DNA from 3 places in the Pseudomonas sp. 25 R 14 genome. Region 1 is predicted to be linked to each of the others. Evidence: predicted binding sites of a transcription regulator. Region 1 holds the regulator's gene; each other region holds the start of a gene.
The links. Region 1 encodes FliA, which starts transcription of late flagellar genes. Its sites were predicted from a motif close to CTAAAGTTTNNNNNNNNNNNGCCGNTAA; they were not measured.

Region 1 (6,059 bases):
AAAAGCCTAAACTGGACAGCAAATCGTCTACGTCATCTTGACCTGACATAACGTCTTCACGTTTATCGGCATGAATCTGCGGACCTTCACCCTTGGCGAGGTGTTTTTGTGGATCTTTTTCCGAGAGGATCGCTTCGCGGTCATGTTCAATGCCGGCAAAACGGTCGACCTGGCCAGCCATCAGCACCAGTTTGAGCAAGTTGCTTTCCACTTCAGTGACCAACAGGGTCACGCGCTTGATCACCTGACCGGTGAGGTCCTGGTAATCCTGGGCCAGCAGAATGTCATTGAGGTTGCTGGAAACCGTGCGGTTGTCCTGCTCGCTGCGTGACAGGAAGCCCTCGACCCGACGCGCCAGCTCACGAAATTCTTCTGCGCCCACTTCGCGGCGCATGAAACGCCCCCAGTCAGCGCTCAACGCCTTGGCCTCATTGGCCATGCCGTTCACCAAAGGCGTGGCGTTTTCCACCAGGTCCATGGTGCGATTGGCTGCCGCCTCAGTCAGCCTGACCACATAGGACAGGCGTTCGGTGGCATCAGTGATCTGCGAGATTTCCTCGGCCTGGGGCATGTGCGGGTCGATCTGGAAATTGACGATCGCACTGTGCAACTCACGGGTGAGCTTGCCCACTTCCTGGTACAGGCCGCGGTCGCGGGTCTGGTTGAGCTCATGGATCAACTGCACTGCGTCGCCGAACTGGCCTTTTTCCAGGCTTTCGACGAGTTGGTGAGCATGTTTTTTCAGGGTCGATTCAAAGTCGGCCTGCGATGATTCTTTATGCTCCATAGCTCCCCCGTGGCAGCATCAATGACCGATGCGTTCGAAGATTTTTTCAATCTTCTCTTTCAAGGCCAATGCAGTGAATGGCTTGACCACGTAGCCGTTGACCCCGGCCTGGGCGGCTTCGATGATCTGTTCACGCTTGGCTTCGGCGGTCACCATCAACACCGGAAGATTGCGCAGTTTTTCATCGGCGCGCACATGGCGCAGCAGATCGATACCGGTCATGCCAGGCATGTTCCAGTCGGTTACCAGAAAGTCGATGCTCCCGCTGTTGAGGATCGGAATCGCCGTAATGCCGTCATCCGCCTCGACCGTGTTAGTGAACCCAAGGTCACGCAACAGGTTTTTTATGATCCGCCGCATCGTTGAGAAGTCATCAACGATGAGGATTTTCATGTTCTTGTCCAATTCGACCTCCAAGCAGTCTTAAACGCGTCCAGCACCTGGGCGCGCCATATCATTCAACAGGCATTACACAAAAAGGACTGCTAGGGCACACCACAGGTCGCTCCCGCCCGGCTTGCGCCCTGGCGGTTATCGCTCGCACTGTCCCCACACTGCCTGTCAGCGCGCTCGCCACTCTCCCAAACGCCCCCGCAAGCGGGCCGCGCATTGGCTATGGAGCTGACTGACCCGCGATTCGCTGACCCCCAGGACCTCACCGATTTCCTTGAGGTTCAGCTCTTCGTCGTAGTACAGCGCCAACACCAGTCGCTCACGTTCCGGCAGATTGGCAATCGCCTCTGCCAGGGCGCCCTGGAAGCGTTCATCTTCCAGGTCGCGTGAAGGCTCCTGGTGAGCGCTCGCGCCGTCCTCGTGCAGCCCTTCATGTTCGCCGTCCTGTAGCAGGTCGTCGAAACTGAACAGGCGGCTGCCCAAGGTATCGTTCAAAATCCCGTAGTAATCGTCGAGACTCAATTGGAGTTCGGCCGCAACTTCGTGATCTTTAGCGTCGCGGCCGGTTTTTGCTTCAATTGAGCGAATTGCGTCACTCACCATCCGGGTATTGCGGTGAACCGAACGCGGCGCCCAATCACCTTTACGCACTTCATCGAGCATCGCACCACGGATACGGATACCCGCATACGTCTCGAAACTCGCACCCTTGCTCGCGTCGTACTTGGTCGACACTTCGAGCAGGCCGATCATCCCCGCCTGGATCAGGTCTTCGACCTGGACACTGGCGGGCAGGCGTGCCAGCAGGTGGTAGGCAATGCGCTTGACCAGAGGCGCATAGCGCTCGATCAATTCGCCCTGGCTGTCACGCGCTGATTTTTTGTAAAGGTTGTAGCCGCTGGCTGTCATAGCACCGGTCCTGCACTCGTCTGATGCACCAATCGCTCGACGAAAAACTCCAGATGCCCCCGAGGATTGGCGGGCAGTGGCCAGGTATCGACCTTCTGAGCAATTGCCTTGAACGCCAACGCGCATTTCGAACGAGGGAACGCTTCATAGACTGCACGCTGCTTTTGCACAGCCTTGCGCACACACTCGTCATAGGGAACTGCGCCGACGTATTGTAAGGCGACATCGAGGAAGCGATCCGTGACCTTGGTCAACTTGGCGAACAGGTTGCGCCCTTCCTGTGGGCTCTGGGCCATGTTGGCCAGCACGCGGAAGCGGTTCATGCCGTAGTCGCGGTTGAGCAGCTTGATCAGGGCGTAGGCGTCGGTGATCGAGGTGGGTTCGTCGCAGACCACCAGCAACACTTCCTGCGCGGCGCGCACGAAGCTGACCACGGACTCGCCGATCCCGGCGGCGGTATCGATCACCAGCACGTCGAGGTTGTCGCCGATATCACTGAAGGCCTGGATCAGGCCGGCATGCTGCGCCGGGCTCAGATGCACCATGCTCTGGGTGCCGGAGGCGGCCGGGACGATGCGAATCCCCCCTGGCCCCTGCAACAGCACATCGCGCAGTTCACAGCGGCCCTCAATGACATCGGCCAGGGTATGTTTGGGGGTCAGTCCCAGCAGAACGTCAACGTTCGCCAGTCCCAGGTCGGCATCCAGCAGCATGACACGGCGGCCAAGCTCTGCCAGGGCCAGGGACAAATTCACTGACACGTTAGTTTTCCCGACGCCACCTTTGCCGCCGGTCACCGCGATCACCTGTACGGGATGCATGCTGCCCATGTTCTTTCTTTACCTTGTCTTGCTTAGCCGCAGGCTACATAGGGTGGCCGCGGTAGCAGACCATCGATGTAGGTACATTGCACTGTGTTTCATGTTGCCTTCAGCCGACCCGCTTGGCTGGGTTGTGATAGAGGTCGGCGAACATGTCCGCCATCGCCTCTTCACTGGGTTCGTCCTGCATTTGCACACTGACTGCACGGCTGACCAGTTGATGACGGCGCGGCAGATGCAAATCATCCGGGATCCGCGGCCCGTCGGTCAGGTAGGCGACCGGTAATTCATGGCTGATGGCAAGGCTCAACACTTCGCCCAGGCTTGCGGTTTCATCCAGCTTAGTCAGGATGCAACCGGCCAACCCGCAACGCTTGTAGCTGTGGTACGCAGCAGTCAGAACCTGTTTTTGGCTGGTTGTTGCAAGTACCAGGTAATTTTTCGACTTGATCCCGCGTCCGGCCAGGCTTTCCAGCTGCATACGCAACGCCGGGTCGCTGGCTTGCAGGCCCGCGGTGTCGATCAGCACCACGCGTTTGCGCAGCAGCGGGTCGAGGGCGTTGGCCAGGGACTGGCCCGGGTCGACATGGGTCACCGGCACATTGAGGATCCGGCCCAGGGTCTTGAGCTGCTCCTGGGCACCGATGCGGTAGCTGTCCATGCTCACCAGCGCAATATTGTGCGCGCCGTACTTGAGTACATAACGGGCGGCCAATTTGGCCAGGGTGGTGGTCTTGCCCATGCCGGCAGGGCCGACCATGGCAATCACGCCACCTTCTTCAAGGGGTTCGATTTCCGGGGTCTGGATCATCCGCGCCAAGTGGGCCAGCAGCATGCGCCAGGCCTGGCGAGGTTCTTCGATACCGGTGGTCAGCTCCAGCAGGTCGCGCGACAACGGGCCGGACAGGCCGATGCGCTGCAGGCGACGCCAGAGGTTGGCCTGTTGCGGCTTGCTGCCTTGCAACTGGTTCCAGGCCAGCGAGCCCAACTGCACTTCCAACAGTTCGCGCAGGCCATTGAGTTCAAAACGCATCGAGTCGAACACGCGCTGGTCGACCGCCGCAGCCGGCGCCGGCGCAGCAGGACGCGGCGGCTCGACGAAGGTCGGCTCAACCAATGGCTCGGCCGCAGTCAGCGGCAGGCCGGCAAACAATTGGCGGTTGGTGGTCGCATCGCTGTCGCCACGCATGCTCAGTTCGGCCTGGGCCGAGACAATGCGCGAGGCGGTCTTGCGCAACTCGTCTTCGAGTTCCATGTTCGGCACGCGCGGCGCCAAGGCCTGGGGTTTGTAATCCAGGGCAGCCGTCAGCTCGACACCGCCGGCAATGCGACGGTTACCGATAATAGCCGCGTCGGCGCCCAGTTCATCACGAACCAGCTTCATGGCCTGACGCATATCGGCGGCGAAAAAACGCTTTACTTGCATAACCCACTACCTCAGCCGTTGGGCCCTACTGTCGCGACGATAGTCACTTGCTTGTTGTCAGGAATTTCCTGATAAGCCAATACGTGCAAATTCGGTACTGCCAGGCGTCCAAACCGCGACAACATCGCCCGGACGGGGCCGGCCACCAGCAGGATCACCGGTTGGCCCTGCATCTCCTGGCGCTGTGCGGCGTCGATCAACGAACGCTGCAGCTTTTCAGCCATGCTTGGCTCCAGCAGGACGCCCTCTTCCTGGCCTTGTCCTGCCTTCTGGATACTATTGAGCAATATTTGTTCCAACCTTGGTTCCAAGGTGATGACAGGCAGCTCGGAGTCAAGCCCGACAATGCTTTGGACGATGGCACGCGACAAACCGACGCGCACCGCAGCCACCAGAGCGGCAGTATCTTGACTCTTGGCGGCATTGTTGGCGACGGCCTCGGCAATGCTGCGAATGTCGCGTACCGGCACCTGCTCGGCCAACAGTGCCTGCAACACCTTGAGCAACTGCGACAACGACAGGATGCCCGGCACCAGCTCTTCGGCCAGCTTTGGCGAGGCCTTGGCCAGCAATTGCATGAGTTGCTGGACTTCTTCGTGGCCAATCAACTCGTGGGAGTGCTTGTACAGAATCTGGTTGAGGTGCGTGGCGACCACCGTGCTGGCATCCACCACGGTGTAACCCAGGGACTGCGCCTGGCTACGCTGGCTGACTTCGATCCACACCGCGTCCAGGCCAAAAGCCGGATCTTTGGCGGTGATGCCGCTCAGGGTGCCAAACACCTGGCCCGGGTTGATCGCCAACTCGCGGTCCGGGTAGATCTCGGCTTCGGCCAGGGTCACGCCCATCAGCGTCAGACGGTAGGCACTGGGGGCCAGGTCGAGGTTGTCGCGAATGTGTACGGTGGGCATCAAGAAGCCCAGGTCCTGGGACAATTTCTTGCGCACACCCTTGATCCGCGCCAGCAACTGGCCGCCCTGGTTGCGGTCGACCAGCGGGATCAGGCGATAGCCGACTTCCAGGCCGATCATGTCGATCGGGGTCACGTCATCCCAGCCCAACTCCTTGGTTTCCTGGGCGCGGGCCGGCGACGGCAGTAAGTCCTGCTGGCGTTCCACCTCTTTCAAGGCCTGGACCTTGACCGTGTTCTGCTTCTTCCAGAACAGGTACGCACCGCCGCCGGCCAGGGCAGCCATGCTCAGGAACGAGAAGTGCGGCATGCCCGGCACAATGCCCATGATCGCCATGATGCCGGCCGCCACGGCCAGGGCCTTGGGCGAGGAAAACATCTGGCGGTTGATCTGCTTGCCCATGTCTTCGGAGCCGGACGCACGGGTCACCATGATCGCCGCAGCTGTGGATAACAACAGTGATGGCAATTGCGCCACTAAACCGTCACCAATGGTCAGCAAGGCGTACACCTTGCCCGCATCGCCGAAGGTCATGCCGTGCTGGAAGATCCCCACCGCCATGCCGCCGATCAGGTTGATAAACAGGATCAGCAGGCCGGCGATGGCGTCGCCACGCACGAATTTGCTGGCACCGTCCATCGAACCGTAGAACTCGGCCTCCTGGGCCACTTCGGAACGACGGGCCTTGGCCTGGTTCTGGTCGATCAGGCCGGCGTTGAGGTCGGCGTCGATCGCCATTTGCTTGCCAGGCATGGCGTCGAGGGTAAACCGTGCGCTCACCTCGGAAATCCGCCCGGCGCCCTTGGTCACCA
Region 2 (6,059 bases), on a different contig from region 1:
TGGGGCCGATCTTCATCAAGTTCGGGCAGATCCTGTCCACTCGCCGCGATTTGCTGCCCGAAGACATCGCCGACGAGCTGATGCTGCTGCAGGACCGCGTGCCGCCGTTCGACTCCCAGCAGTCGATGAGGCTGATCGAAGAGCAGTTGGGCAAGAAAATCAGCGACGTGTTCAGCCGTTTCGATGTCGAACCCCTGGCCTCGGCCTCGGTCGCCCAGGTACACGCCGCCCAACTGAAAACCGGCGAAGAAGTAGTGGTGAAGGTGATCCGCCCCGGCCTCAAGCCGATCATCGGCCAGGACCTCGCGTGGCTGTTCATCCTCGCCCGTGCCGCCGAGCGTTTCTCTGCCGATGCGCGCCTGCTGCACCCGGTGGATGTGGTCGCCGACTACGAAAAAACCATCTACGACGAACTCGACCTGTTGCGCGAGGCGGCCAACGCCAGCCAGCTCAAGCGCAACTTCGAGGGTTCGCCGCTGCTGTACGTGCCGCAGGTCTATTGGGACTGGTGCCGGCCCAAAGTGCTGGTGATGGAGCGTATCTACGGGGTGCAGGTCACGGACCTGGCAACCCTGGCCGACCAGCGCACCGACATGAAGATGCTGGCCGAGCGCGGTGTGGAGATTTTCTTCACCCAGGTGTTTCGCGACAGCTTCTTCCATGCCGACATGCACCCCGGCAACATCTTCGTCAGCACGGTGAACCCGTGGAGCCCGCAATACATCGCGATCGACTGCGGCATCGTCGGCAGCCTCACGCCCGAGGACCAGGACTACCTGGCGCGCAACCTGTTTGCCTTTTTCAAGCGTGATTACCGCCGCGTGGCGCAGTTGCACATCGATTCGGGCTGGGTGCCGGCCGAAACCAAACTCAACGAATTCGAGGCGGCGATCCGCACCGTGTGCGAGCCGATCTTCGAAAAACCGTTAAAAGATATTTCCTTCGGCCAGGTGCTGATGCGCCTGTTCCAGACTGCGCGACGCTTCAATATGGAAGTGCAGCCGCAGTTGGTGCTATTGCAGAAGACCCTGCTCAATATCGAAGGCCTGGGCCGCCAGCTGTACCCGGACCTGGACCTGTGGAACACCGCGCAGCCGTTCCTCGAACGCTGGATGCGCGAACGCGTCAGCCCGAAAACCCTGCTGGGCAACCTGCAAAGCCAGGTCGAGCAACTGCCGCACCTGGCCAACATGACCCGCGATCTGCTGGAGCGCATGTCCCAGCCCCACGCCAAGGACCCGGCGCCGCCGTGGCACCGGCGCAAGGACGACTGGTTCCTGCGCCTGCTCGGCGCGGCGCACCTGGGCGGTGGCGCGGTACTCGCGGCCGGTGGGCCATTGACCGACCTGAGTTACTGGCCAGCGGGCATCATGGTCGCCGTAGGCCTTTATCTGGTCGTGCGTCGATAGCCCGCGCGGTTATACACTGTTGCACATCGCCGGAGCGGCTAGCGCACGGTTGTCGGAGTCGAAGATGAAAGACTGGCTGGACGAGATCAAATGGGACAGCGACGGCCTGGTGCCGGCCATTGCCCAGGACCACAAGACCGGGCGCATCCTGATGATGGCCTGGATGAACCGCGAGGCCTTGAGCCTGACTGCCGCTGAGCAGCGTGCCATCTACTGGTCACGTTCCCGTGGCAAACTGTGGCGCAAGGGCGAAGAGTCCGGGCATGTGCAAAAACTGCATGAAATGCGCCTGGACTGCGACGCTGATGTGATCGTGCTGATGGTCGAGCAGATCGGCGACATCGCCTGCCATACCGGCCGTCACAGCTGCTTCTACCGCGTGTTCGAGAACGGCGCATGGAAAACCGTCGAGCCGGTGCTCAAAGACCCGCACGCTATTTACTCGGCAGGACATTGAACATGAGCGATACCCTGAACCGTGTGGCCCAGGTGCTGGAGGACCGCAAAGGTGCGGACGCCGACAGCTCTTATGTCGCCAGCCTGTACCACAAGGGCCTGAACAAGATTCTGGAAAAACTCGGCGAAGAATCCGTCGAGACCATCATCGCCGCCAAGGATGCGCAAATCAGCGGCGATTACAGCGATGTAATCTATGAGACCGCCGACTTGTGGTTCCATAGCCTGGTCATGCTCGCCCAACTGGGGCAGCACCCACAGGCCGTACTGGATGAACTGGACCGTCGCTTCGGCTTGTCCGGGCACGCCGAAAAGGCCTCGCGCCCGTCCGCCTGAATAACTTTTTGACTTGAGGAAGTGCAGCATGGGCATTTTTGACTGGAAACACTGGGTTGTTATTCTCGTCGTGGTCGTACTGGTGTTCGGCACCAAGAAACTGAAAAACCTGGGCACTGACGTCGGCGAATCCATCAAGGGCTTTCGCAAGGCCATGAACGACGACGAAAAACCGGCCGACACCGCCAACCCGGTGCCACCGGCGCAGCCTGTACACCCGCAGGCCGCACAGCCGATCACTGAACGTCGCACCTTCGACGTGCAGGCCGAGAAAGTCGAAGAGCCGTCCCGCAAAGACTCGTGAGCACTGACTAATGTTTGGTATCAGCTTCTCTGAACTGCTGCTCGTCGGCCTCGTCGCCTTGCTGGTGCTGGGCCCCGAACGCCTGCCTGGCGCGGCACGCACGGCCGGCCTGTGGGTCGGGCGCCTGAAACGCAGTTTCAACGCCATCAAGCAGGAAGTTGAACGGGAAATCGGCGCCGACGAAATCCGCCGGCAGTTGCACAACGAACACATTCTGTCCCTGGAGCAGGAAGCGCGAAAAATCCTCTCGCCCCAGCAACAGGCACCGAGACCCGTTGAGCCGGTGGCCGAACAGAGCATTGCGCCAGTGGTTGACCCCGCAGCGCCCGCCGCACCCTCGACAGAACCGGCACCGGCGCCCACCGCGTCGCCCGCGCCCCACGATCCTACATTGCCGCCGCGAGCCCCATGAGCGCTGATAAACCGGAAAACGACCAGCATATGCCGCTGGTCTCGCACCTCACCGAGTTGCGCACCCGCCTGCTGCGGTGTGTCGCGGCGATCTTCGTCATCTTCGCCGGGTTGTTTGCCTTCACCCAGCAGATCTACACCTTCGTCTCCACGCCGCTGCGCGAGTACCTGCCGGTAGGCGCGACGATGATCGCCACCGACGTGTCCTCGCCGTTCCTCACGCCGCTCAAGCTGACGATGATGGTTTCGCTGTTTTTGGCGATCCCGGTGATCCTGCACCAGATCTGGGGCTTTATCGCGCCAGGCCTGTACAAGCATGAAAAACGCATCGCCGTGCCGCTGCTGGTGTCGAGCATCATGCTGTTCTACACCGGCATGGCGTTCGCCTACTTCCTGGTCTTCCCACTGATCTTCAAGTTCTTCGCCGCCGCCACCCCGGCCGGCGTGGAGATGATGACCGACATCACCAGCTACCTCGACTTCGTGATGACGCTGTTCTTCGCCTTTGGCGTGGCCTTCGAGATTCCGGTGGCAGTGGTGCTGCTGGTATGGATCGGCGTGGTCGACGTCAAATACCTGCGCAAGATCCGCCCGTACGTGATCATCGGCTGCTTTGTGGTCGGCATGATCCTGACTCCGCCGGATATCTTCTCGCAAACCCTGCTGGCCGTGCCGATGTGGATGCTGTTTGAAGTGGGCATCCTGTTTGGCAGCCTGGTGAGCAAGCGTGGCGAGCACCCGGATGATCAACCCGCCGACGACGATCAGCCACCAGCGACGCAACCGTGAACCTGCTGCTACTGGAGGAGGCCGACTTTATCGCGGCCGACCGGGTGATCCTGCGTGACCGGCGCCTGGTGCACATGCAGGAAGTCCATCGCGCGGTGGTCGGCGACAGCCTGCGTGTCGGGCGCATTGGCGGGCTGATGGGCAATGCCCAGTTGCTACGCCTGGACGCCGGCGAAGCCGAGTTGCAAATCAGCCTCGACCAGCCGCCACCGGTAAAACTGCCGCTGACCCTGCTGCTGGCCCTGCCGCGCCCGAAAATGCTGCGCCGGGTATTGCAGACCGTAGCCTCCATGGGCGTACCGCGGGTAGTGCTGGTCAACAGCTACAGAGTTGAAAAAAGCTTCTGGCAGACTCCGTTCCTGGAACCTGAAGCGGTTCGCGAACAACTGATCCTCGGCCTGGAACAGGCGCGCGATACCGTGCTGCCCGAAATCATCATCGAAAAGCGCTTCAAACCCTTCGTCGAAGACCGCCTGCCCGCCCTGGCCCAGGGCACCCTTGGCCTGGTTGGGCATCCCGGCGATTACCCGCCCTGCCCACGCGGCCTCGATGAACCGGTGACCCTGGCCATCGGCCCCGAGGGTGGCTGGATTCCCTACGAAGTGGACTTGCTGGCCAAGGCCGGCTTGCAGCCGGTGCAACTGGGCGCGCGGATCCTGCGAGTAGAAACCGCCGTCACCGCCCTGCTGGCCCGCCTCTTCTGACCAAACTGAGATCTCCTGTAGGAGCGAGCTTGCTCGCTCCTACAGAATCGCGTTGACGTGCCGATAGCCTTTGAATAAGTCCAAGCCTTGTTCAGGGGAGTTCACCGCATGTACCGTTGGCTAGCTGAAAAACTGGGAAATGTAAGCGTCAATCGCAAGCTGAGCATGGGCTTTGGCCTGGTATTGGTCCTCACGCTCCTGATCACGTTCACCGGCTGGACGGGCCTGAGCGGCGTGATCAGCCGTGGCGACAAACTGGGCTTTATTTCCAGCCTAAATGAACTGACCAAAGACCTGCGCCAGGCCCGCCTGGACTATGAAATGCGTCGTGGCGAACAAGGCCCGGGACTGGTCAACGAGCTAATGGACAAGCTCGACAGCGGCCTGAAAACCGCACGCAGCCAGATCGAGCAGCCGGCCGATGTCGCCATGATCGACGAGCAACTGGCCGCCGTCGCCAAGTACAAACAGTCCTTCAGCGCCATGGTCCAGGCCGGCGCCCACCGCGAAGATGCCCGCAGCAAACTCGGCGCCACAGCTGACAACGCCGTTGCACGGGTCTCTGAAATCGAAAAAAACCTGCTGCAAGGTGACAGCGTCAGCCAATTCAACAGCGTGATCGACTTGAGCAAGTTGATCCAACAGGCACGCTTCCAGGTGCGCGGCTACACCTACAGCGCCAAGGCCGAAGCCGAACAGCCGGCCCTGGATGCCATCGCCAATGCCCTGAAGAACGCCGACAGCCTGCGCAGTCAACTGCCGGAGCAATACAGCGCCAACCTGCAAGAGGCCAGCGACTCCCTCAAGGCCTACCTTGCCGCTGTCAGCCAGTTCCGCGACTCTCAGGTGGCCAGCGCTGCGGCCCTCAAGGCCATGGCCGAACAAGGCGACCTGCTGTTCGATCACAGCAAGAAACTCACTGTTTCGCAAACCGTGGTCCGTGACAACGATGCCGCACAAGCCAAGCAACTGCTGATCCTGGCGACCGCCCTGGCCCTGGCTTTCGGCTTGTTCGCCGCCTGGGCGATTACCCGGCAGATCGTGATCCCATTGAGCCAGACCCTCAAGGTCGCCGAGCGCGTCGCCGCTGGTGATCTGACCCACGACCTGGTGTCGCAACGCCAGGACGAACTGGGCCAACTGCAGCGCGCCATGCAAAGCATGACCATGGGCCTGCGCGACCTGATCGGCGGGATCAGCGACGGTGTGACCCAAATCGCCAGCGCCGCCGAAGAGTTGTCGGCGGTGACCGAACAGACCAGCGCCGGGGTCAACAGCCAGAAGGTCGAGACCGACCAGGTGGCCACCGCAATGAACGAAATGGCCGCCACCGTGCAGGAAGTGGCGCGCAATGCCGAGGAAGCCTCCGAGGCTGCCGTCGCCGCCGACCAACAGGCCCGCGAAGGTGACAGGGTGGTCGGCGAAGCCATCGCCCAGATCGAACGCCTGGCCGGTGAAGTCGGCAACTCCACCGAGGCCATGGGCCATCTCAAGCGCGAAAGCGACAAGATCGGCAGTGTGCTGGACGTGATCAAGTCCGTGGCCCAGCAAACCAACCTGCTGGCCCTCAACGCCGCCATTGAAGCGGCGCGTGCCGGGGAGGCCGGACGTGGGTTCGCGGTGGTGGCCGATGAAGTACGCAGCTTGGCG
Region 3 (6,059 bases), on a different contig from region 1:
AAAACATGGGCAACACTCGCCACAATGGCAGGCGCGGTTGCGGACCATGGATGAGCTGATCTGGAGTGTCGGCCTGAGTGAGGACACCGAGGCCGGCCGTCGCTTGCTGGAGCAATTACCCGCGTTGCTCAAGGCCCTGCGCGAGGGGTTGAGCGAGGCGGCGTTTGACTCTTTTGTTACCCGGGAGTTTTTTATCCAGTTGCAAGCCCTGCATACCCAGGCGTTCCAGGGGGCAACGCTTGCCAGCGTGACGCTGGTTGAAGTGCGCGAAGACTTGGGGGCAGTGGAGACGGTCAGCCTGGCAGAGGATGATCCCGATTTGCTCAAGGTCCTCCAATTGCGTATCGGCAGTTGGGTCGAGTTCCGCGAAGATGAAGACAATGCCCTGCGCTGTAAGCTGACGGCGATTATCGAGCCGGCCAACAGCTATATCTTTGTCAATCGCACAGGCCTCAAAGTGCTGGAAAAAACCTGCACCGAACTGGCCCTGGAGTTCAAGCGTGGCGGGGTGCGCACCCTGGATGATGCGCTGTTGTTCGACCGCGCACTGGCGTCGGTGATTGGCAATCTGCGGCAACTCAATCGCGCCAAGTGATCGCAACCGCCAGGCGGATCACGGCATACTGAGTGCTCCCAAGTCTTGCGCAAGGAACCTGTATGCAGTTGGACCCCACCAGCGGTTGGTGCCAGGGCGTTGCCCATTGCCCATCGCCCAACTTCAATGAGCGCCCGGGCGGCGAGATTTCCTTGTTGGTGGTGCACAACATCAGCTTGCCACCGGCCCAGTTCGCCACGGGCAAAGTGCAGGAGTTTTTCCAGAATCGCCTGGATGTCACGGAACATCCCTACTTTGCAGGTATTGCTGACTTACGGGTTTCAGCGCACTTTCTGATTGAGCGTGATGGCGCGGTGACGCAATTTGTCTCCTGCCAGGACCGCGCCTGGCATGCCGGTGTTTCCTGTTTCGAGGGGCGTGAGACCTGCAATGATTTTTCCCTGGGGATCGAGCTTGAAGGGACCGACGACCAACCCTTTACCGATGCCCAGTACCAATCCTTGATCGAACTGAGTCGCCAATTGCTGGCCGCCTACCCGGGCATCACGCTCCAGCGCATTTGCGGTCATAGTGACATCGCCCCAGGACGCAAGACCGATCCTGGACCGGCTTTTGATTGGGCGCGTTTTCGCGGCGCCTTGCAGGAAGGAGGACATGCACAATGAGTTTTCTGGTGTTGGTGCTGGCGGTGTGGATCGAGAAGTTCTCGGCCTTGCGTCAGCGGGTACAGCGCGATGGCCGCTGGCTGCGCGAGCTGGCCCGGCTTGAGTCGAGCACGCGGCTGGGCAAGCAACCCTGGCTGATCCTGGCGCTGCTGGTACTGCTGCCGGTGGCGCTGCTGGGGCTGTTGCTGCTGGTCCTGGAACCGGTGGCCTATGGTTTGCTGGCACTGCCGGTGCACCTGCTGGTGGTGATCTACAGCCTGGGGCGCGGTGATCTGTTGGGCCAGCTCGGGCCGTTTCGTGATGCCTGGCGCCGGGGGGACCTGCAAGCGGCTGAGCATGTTGCCGAACGCGACCTGGCCATTGGCGCCGACAGTGGCGAGCAACTGCTGGAGCGGGTCCAGAGCCATTTGCTGTGGCAGGCCTACCAGAGTTTTTTCGCGGTGATTTTCTGGTATTTCCTCCTCGGCCCTGTGGTGGCCCTGGCCTACCGCTTGCTGGCGCTGGCCAGTGAGCGCAGTCAGAACCCATTGGTGGCCGAGCGCGCCGGGCAATTGCGCCATGCTTTCGACTGGTTACCGGTGCGGTTGCTGGCAGCGAGCTTTGCCTTGGTGGGCAATTTTGTCGCGGTCAGCCGGGTCATGCTGCATGAGCTGCTGAACTGGGATATCAGTGCGGCGCAGTTGGTGGAAAAGGTTGGCCTGGTGGCCGGGGAAATTCCGCCGCCGGTAGTGGGTGCAGATGGCATCAACAGCCTGGATCGCTTGTGGGAACTGCTGCTGCGCGCGGCGGTGTTGTGGTACGCCGGGTTTGCGATCTGGACTGTTTTACCCTGAGAAACGCCCTTTGTAGGAGCGAGCTTGCTCGCGAAGAACTTACAGGCGCCGCGTTCATTCAGTAAGTACGCCTTATCGTTGACGTTTTTCGCGAGCAAGCTCGCTCCTACAGAAGGCGATGACCGCTTAACTGACTGGCATTAGAGCAATTTCCCACAGGGAAGATGTGTTGGTATCAAGAAATCGGTCGGCCTATTAAGCGCCGCCGATCGCGTTAACCTTAAGTTACAAAACTCCCCGCCGATTTAAGCTATACAGACAGCGCGCCCAATAGTGGCTTTCTGCCGCTGCCCTGCGCCTTCAATAAAAATAAAAGAAAAGGGAGTTCATCTGTGAAGAGCTTGCTCTATCCCGCCATCGCGCTGATGAATCGCCTGAGCTTCGGCATGAAGTTCAGCCTGATCAGCGTGTTGTTTTTCCTGCCGATGCTGGTGACCAACTATTACCTGGTGCGCGACTCCTGGCGTGAGTTCCAGGGCACGCAGGTTGAGTTACAGAGCCTGGACCTTCTGGGCAGCAGCCTGATCCTGCGCCGCGACCTGGAAACCCTGAACAATCAGGTACAAATCAACGCCACCCTCGGCCAGGCGGGCAAGGCGGGCGATATCGAAAGTCAGATCAGCGCATTGGAACTGCGCGTCCTTGAACGCCTGCAAGGCTTCCAGGCGATGACGGCCGATCCCGAGCAAGTTGCGGTGTTTGAGGGTAAGCGCGACGAGATGATCGCGGCCTTCAAAGTCCAGCAAAGCGAATCTTCGTTGTTGAGCAAAAGTGCGCTGATTGGCAAGTTGCTCAACAAGGCGCAGATGTTCAGCCAGATCATTGCCAGCCAGTCGGGGTTGAGCCGTGATGTGCAGGGTGATGTGCGCCAACTCAGCGAACTGGTGACCAGCGTCACCCCGCAAGTCACCCAGACCTTGGGCGAGGGCCGGGCCATGGGTGCGTACTCCCTGGGCCAGGGCTTTCTCAACTCATCGTCCAGCACGCGTTTTGACGAACTGTTGCAACAGTTGGAAAAGCTCCAGGCTGAATACGGCTTGAAAGTGCAAGACGCCCTGAACTCCAGCAAGGCCGCCCATGACGCGTTGGATACCTTGGCCCAAGCCAGCCAGGCCAGCCTCAAGCAGGGCAGCGAACTGTTCGAGGAACAGGTGGTGATGGCCGAGACCCTGGAGGCGCCGTGGCAGGGTTTTTATGATCAAGTGACAGCCTTGATGGCCAAGACCTATCAACTGGACGATGCGACCCTGTCCTTCCTCGACCAGCAGCTGCAACAGCGCCTGGCCCAGAACCGTACGCATATGGTGGTGCTGGTTGCGGCGCTGGCGGCGGTGTTCCTGTTGATCTTCTATCTGTACGGCGGCTTCTACGCCTCGACCCGCACCACCCTGCGCCGCCTGGGCGCGATGATGGATAAGGTCGCCGCCGGGGACATGACGGTCAGCTTCAAGTCCCAGAGCCGCGATGAGTTGGGTGAGTTGGGTGAGGTGTTCAATGGCACCGTAGCGAAAATCCACGACCTGATTGAACGGGTAGGGCACACCGTCCAGGAAGTCGAGCATCAGGCCGGGCAAGTGGAGTCGGTATCGGCGCGCAGCAATCAGGCGGTGTCGGGCCAGCGCAGCCAGATCGAACAGGTGGCAACGGCCATGAACCAGATGTCGGCGACCGCCCACGAAGTCGCGCGCAGTGCGGCGGCGGCTGTCAGCAGTGCTCACAGCGTCAACGATGAAACCCTCAGCGGGCGTGGCCTGGTGCAATCCCAGCAGGGCAGCATCGCGCAACTGGCGTCCGAGATCGACCAATCAGTGCTGGTGATCAATCAACTGGCTATCGACAGTCAATCGATCAGCAGCGTGCTGGAAGTGATCAAAAGCATTGCCGAACAAACCAACCTGCTGGCCTTGAACGCGGCCATCGAGGCGGCGCGGGCGGGCGAGCAGGGACGTGGGTTTGCCGTGGTGGCCGATGAGGTGCGCACCCTGGCCCGGCGCACCCAGCACTCCACTGAAGAGATCGAGCAGATGATCGCCAAATTGCACCAGGGCGTGGGTGCGGCGGTGAAGGCCATGGGCAGCAGCCATAAAATGGCCAGCGGTACGGTCGGGCAGTCGGAAAAAGTCCAACTTGCCCTGGAAAATATCCTGGGCGCCGTGGGGATGATCGTCGATCAGAACCAGCAAATCGCCGCGGCGGTGGAGCAACAGACGGCGGTGGCCCATGACATCGACCAGAACATCGTCGAGATCAATCGGGCTGGCGAGCACGCGGCCCAAGGTGCGCATCAGACCGAAGAGGCCAGTCGGCAATTGTCTTTGCAGGTGATTGAACTGAAAAAGCTGATCGGTGCATTTCGCGTGTAAGACTTTGATGTAGGTTTTATCTGTTAGCTGTGTGGTGCATGTCCTGTTTTCCCGGGTGAGCTTTTTTCGCAACGAGATTGGGTGAGAATTTGTTTCACACCCCATCCAGCGCTTCCGGGAGGCAGGGCCATGACCGCGACAACCCCAGGCGTGAAAGGGCATTGCGCCCATTGCGATATCACCTTCGTACTCAAGCCCTGGCAGCTCAATGCCATTGCCCTCAACGAGCCTTTTGACTGTCCGTATTGCCACAAAGTCCTGCTGCTCAATTGTCCCAGGCAACTGCGCCAGTTGAAGTCCCTGGACAACCTGGCCTTGCTGCGCCCAAGCATGCTCGTGTTGACCTGCGTGGCCTTGTTGGTGGCCCTGGTGGTGGAGTGGGTCGGCTTGATCAGCAAGGTCGGGCAATTGAACGTATCGCTGGTGGCGATCCTGATTCACTTCCTCACCCTGCGCTACGCCCGCCACCGGCATCGCATGACCCTCACGCTACAGGCGGTCAACCCCATCATCGAGCGGCCAGTTGAACAGTTCGCAGGCGTTGCGGGTGCTCGCCTCGGCCAGCGCTGAAGGGCTGATCCCCATCCGTTCAGCCAGGGCGCTGCAGATTGCCGGCAAGTGCTCTGGGCTGTTGCGTTGACCGGGGTACATGGCGGGCGCCATGTCTGGCGAGTCGGTTTCCAGTACCACCGATTCCAACGGCAGTTGGGCGATGACCTTGTGCATGCGTAATGCCTGGGGCCAGGTCGGCGCGCCGCCCAGGCCGAGCTTGAACCCCAGCTTGATGTATTCACGGGCTTCTTCGCGGCTGCCGGCGAAAGCATGGATGATCCCACCCCGGGGCAGGCGGATGCGTTTTAGGGTAGAGATAACGGCTGCGTGGCTGCGTCGCACATGCAGCAGCGCCGGCAGTTGGAAGTCTGCAGCCAACTGCAACTGGGCTTCAAACAGGGTTTGCTGGCGCTCGCGGTCCAGGTGCTCAAGAAAGTAATCCAGGCCGATTTCACCCACGGCACAGAGCTGGCGGTGGCCCTTGAGGCGCGTCAGCCAGTCACCTAGTTCGATCAGGTCTGCGCAGCGATGTTCATCCAGATACACCGGGTGCAGGCCGAAGGCCACATGCAGGTCCGGGTCTTGTTGCGCCAGGTCCCACAACCGCTGCCAATTGCGCTGGTACACCCCCAGCACCACCATGCGCCGCACGCCGAGCTGGCGGCTATGCTTGAGCACCTCGTCGCGATCAGCGTCGAAATCCTCGAAGTCGAGGTGGGTGTGGCTGTCGATCAGCTCCACGCCTATGCCTCGTGAATCCGCTGCTTGAAGGTCCGGCCAATCGCATGCACGCCCGGCTGGTAGTGCTGCTCTTCAATCGCCGCCAGTGCCAGGCGCAGGGCCGTATCGGCGATCAGCGCGTGTTGCTGGGCCATGGCGTTGACCGGCAGCGGCAGGAAGTCCAGCAACTGGGTGTCACCGAAAGTGCCGAGGCGCAGCGGTCGGGACTTGAGCGGGAAGTCATGCAGCGCGTCAAACACCCCTTGCAGCAGGACGTAGGAAGTGGTCACCAACGCGTCGGGCAAATGCCCCAGGCGTTGCAGGAGTTCTTCCATCAACTGGCGGCCACAGTCGCGACTGAAGGCTTCTC

Region 2: BFQ03_RS28550 (methyl-accepting chemotaxis protein) is a predicted target of FliA. The motif match lies at 4,449-4,476, and genes of this name have one in related genera.
Region 3: BFQ03_RS25080 (methyl-accepting chemotaxis protein) is a predicted target of FliA. The motif match lies at 2,274-2,301, and genes of this name have one in related genera.

The regions. Positions count from the first base shown of each region.
Region 1 covers NZ_CVTS01000014.1:1,136-7,194, forward strand. The annotation lists gene BFQ03_RS02415 (protein phosphatase CheZ) at 1-787, opposite strand, end outside; gene BFQ03_RS02420 (chemotaxis response regulator CheY) at 806-1,180, opposite strand; gene fliA (RNA polymerase sigma factor FliA) at 1,349-2,089, opposite strand; gene fleN (flagellar synthesis regulator FleN) at 2,086-2,919, opposite strand; gene flhF (flagellar biosynthesis GTPase FlhF) at 3,020-4,336, opposite strand; gene flhA (flagellar biosynthesis protein FlhA) at 4,348-6,059, opposite strand, start outside.
Region 2 covers NZ_CVTS01000069.1:208,807-214,865, reverse strand. The annotation lists gene ubiB (ubiquinone biosynthesis regulatory protein kinase UbiB) at 1-1,409, shown strand, start outside; gene hisI (phosphoribosyl-AMP cyclohydrolase) at 1,474-1,866, shown strand; gene BFQ03_RS28575 (phosphoribosyl-ATP diphosphatase) at 1,869-2,201, shown strand; gene BFQ03_RS28570 (twin-arginine translocase TatA/TatE family subunit) at 2,230-2,505, shown strand; gene tatB (Sec-independent protein translocase protein TatB) at 2,516-2,917, shown strand; gene tatC (twin-arginine translocase subunit TatC) at 2,914-3,705, shown strand; gene BFQ03_RS28555 (16S rRNA (uracil(1498)-N(3))-methyltransferase) at 3,702-4,409, shown strand; gene BFQ03_RS28550 (methyl-accepting chemotaxis protein) at 4,518-6,059, shown strand, end outside.
Region 3 covers NZ_CVTS01000065.1:403,564-409,622, reverse strand. The annotation lists gene BFQ03_RS25095 (DUF1631 domain-containing protein) at 1-595, shown strand, start outside; gene ampD (1,6-anhydro-N-acetylmuramyl-L-alanine amidase AmpD) at 658-1,221, shown strand; gene ampE (regulatory signaling modulator protein AmpE) at 1,218-2,054, shown strand; gene BFQ03_RS25080 (methyl-accepting chemotaxis protein) at 2,387-4,417, shown strand; gene BFQ03_RS25075 (hypothetical protein) at 4,547-4,987, shown strand; gene BFQ03_RS25070 (TatD family hydrolase) at 4,907-5,710, opposite strand; gene cra (catabolite repressor/activator) at 5,713-6,059, opposite strand, start outside.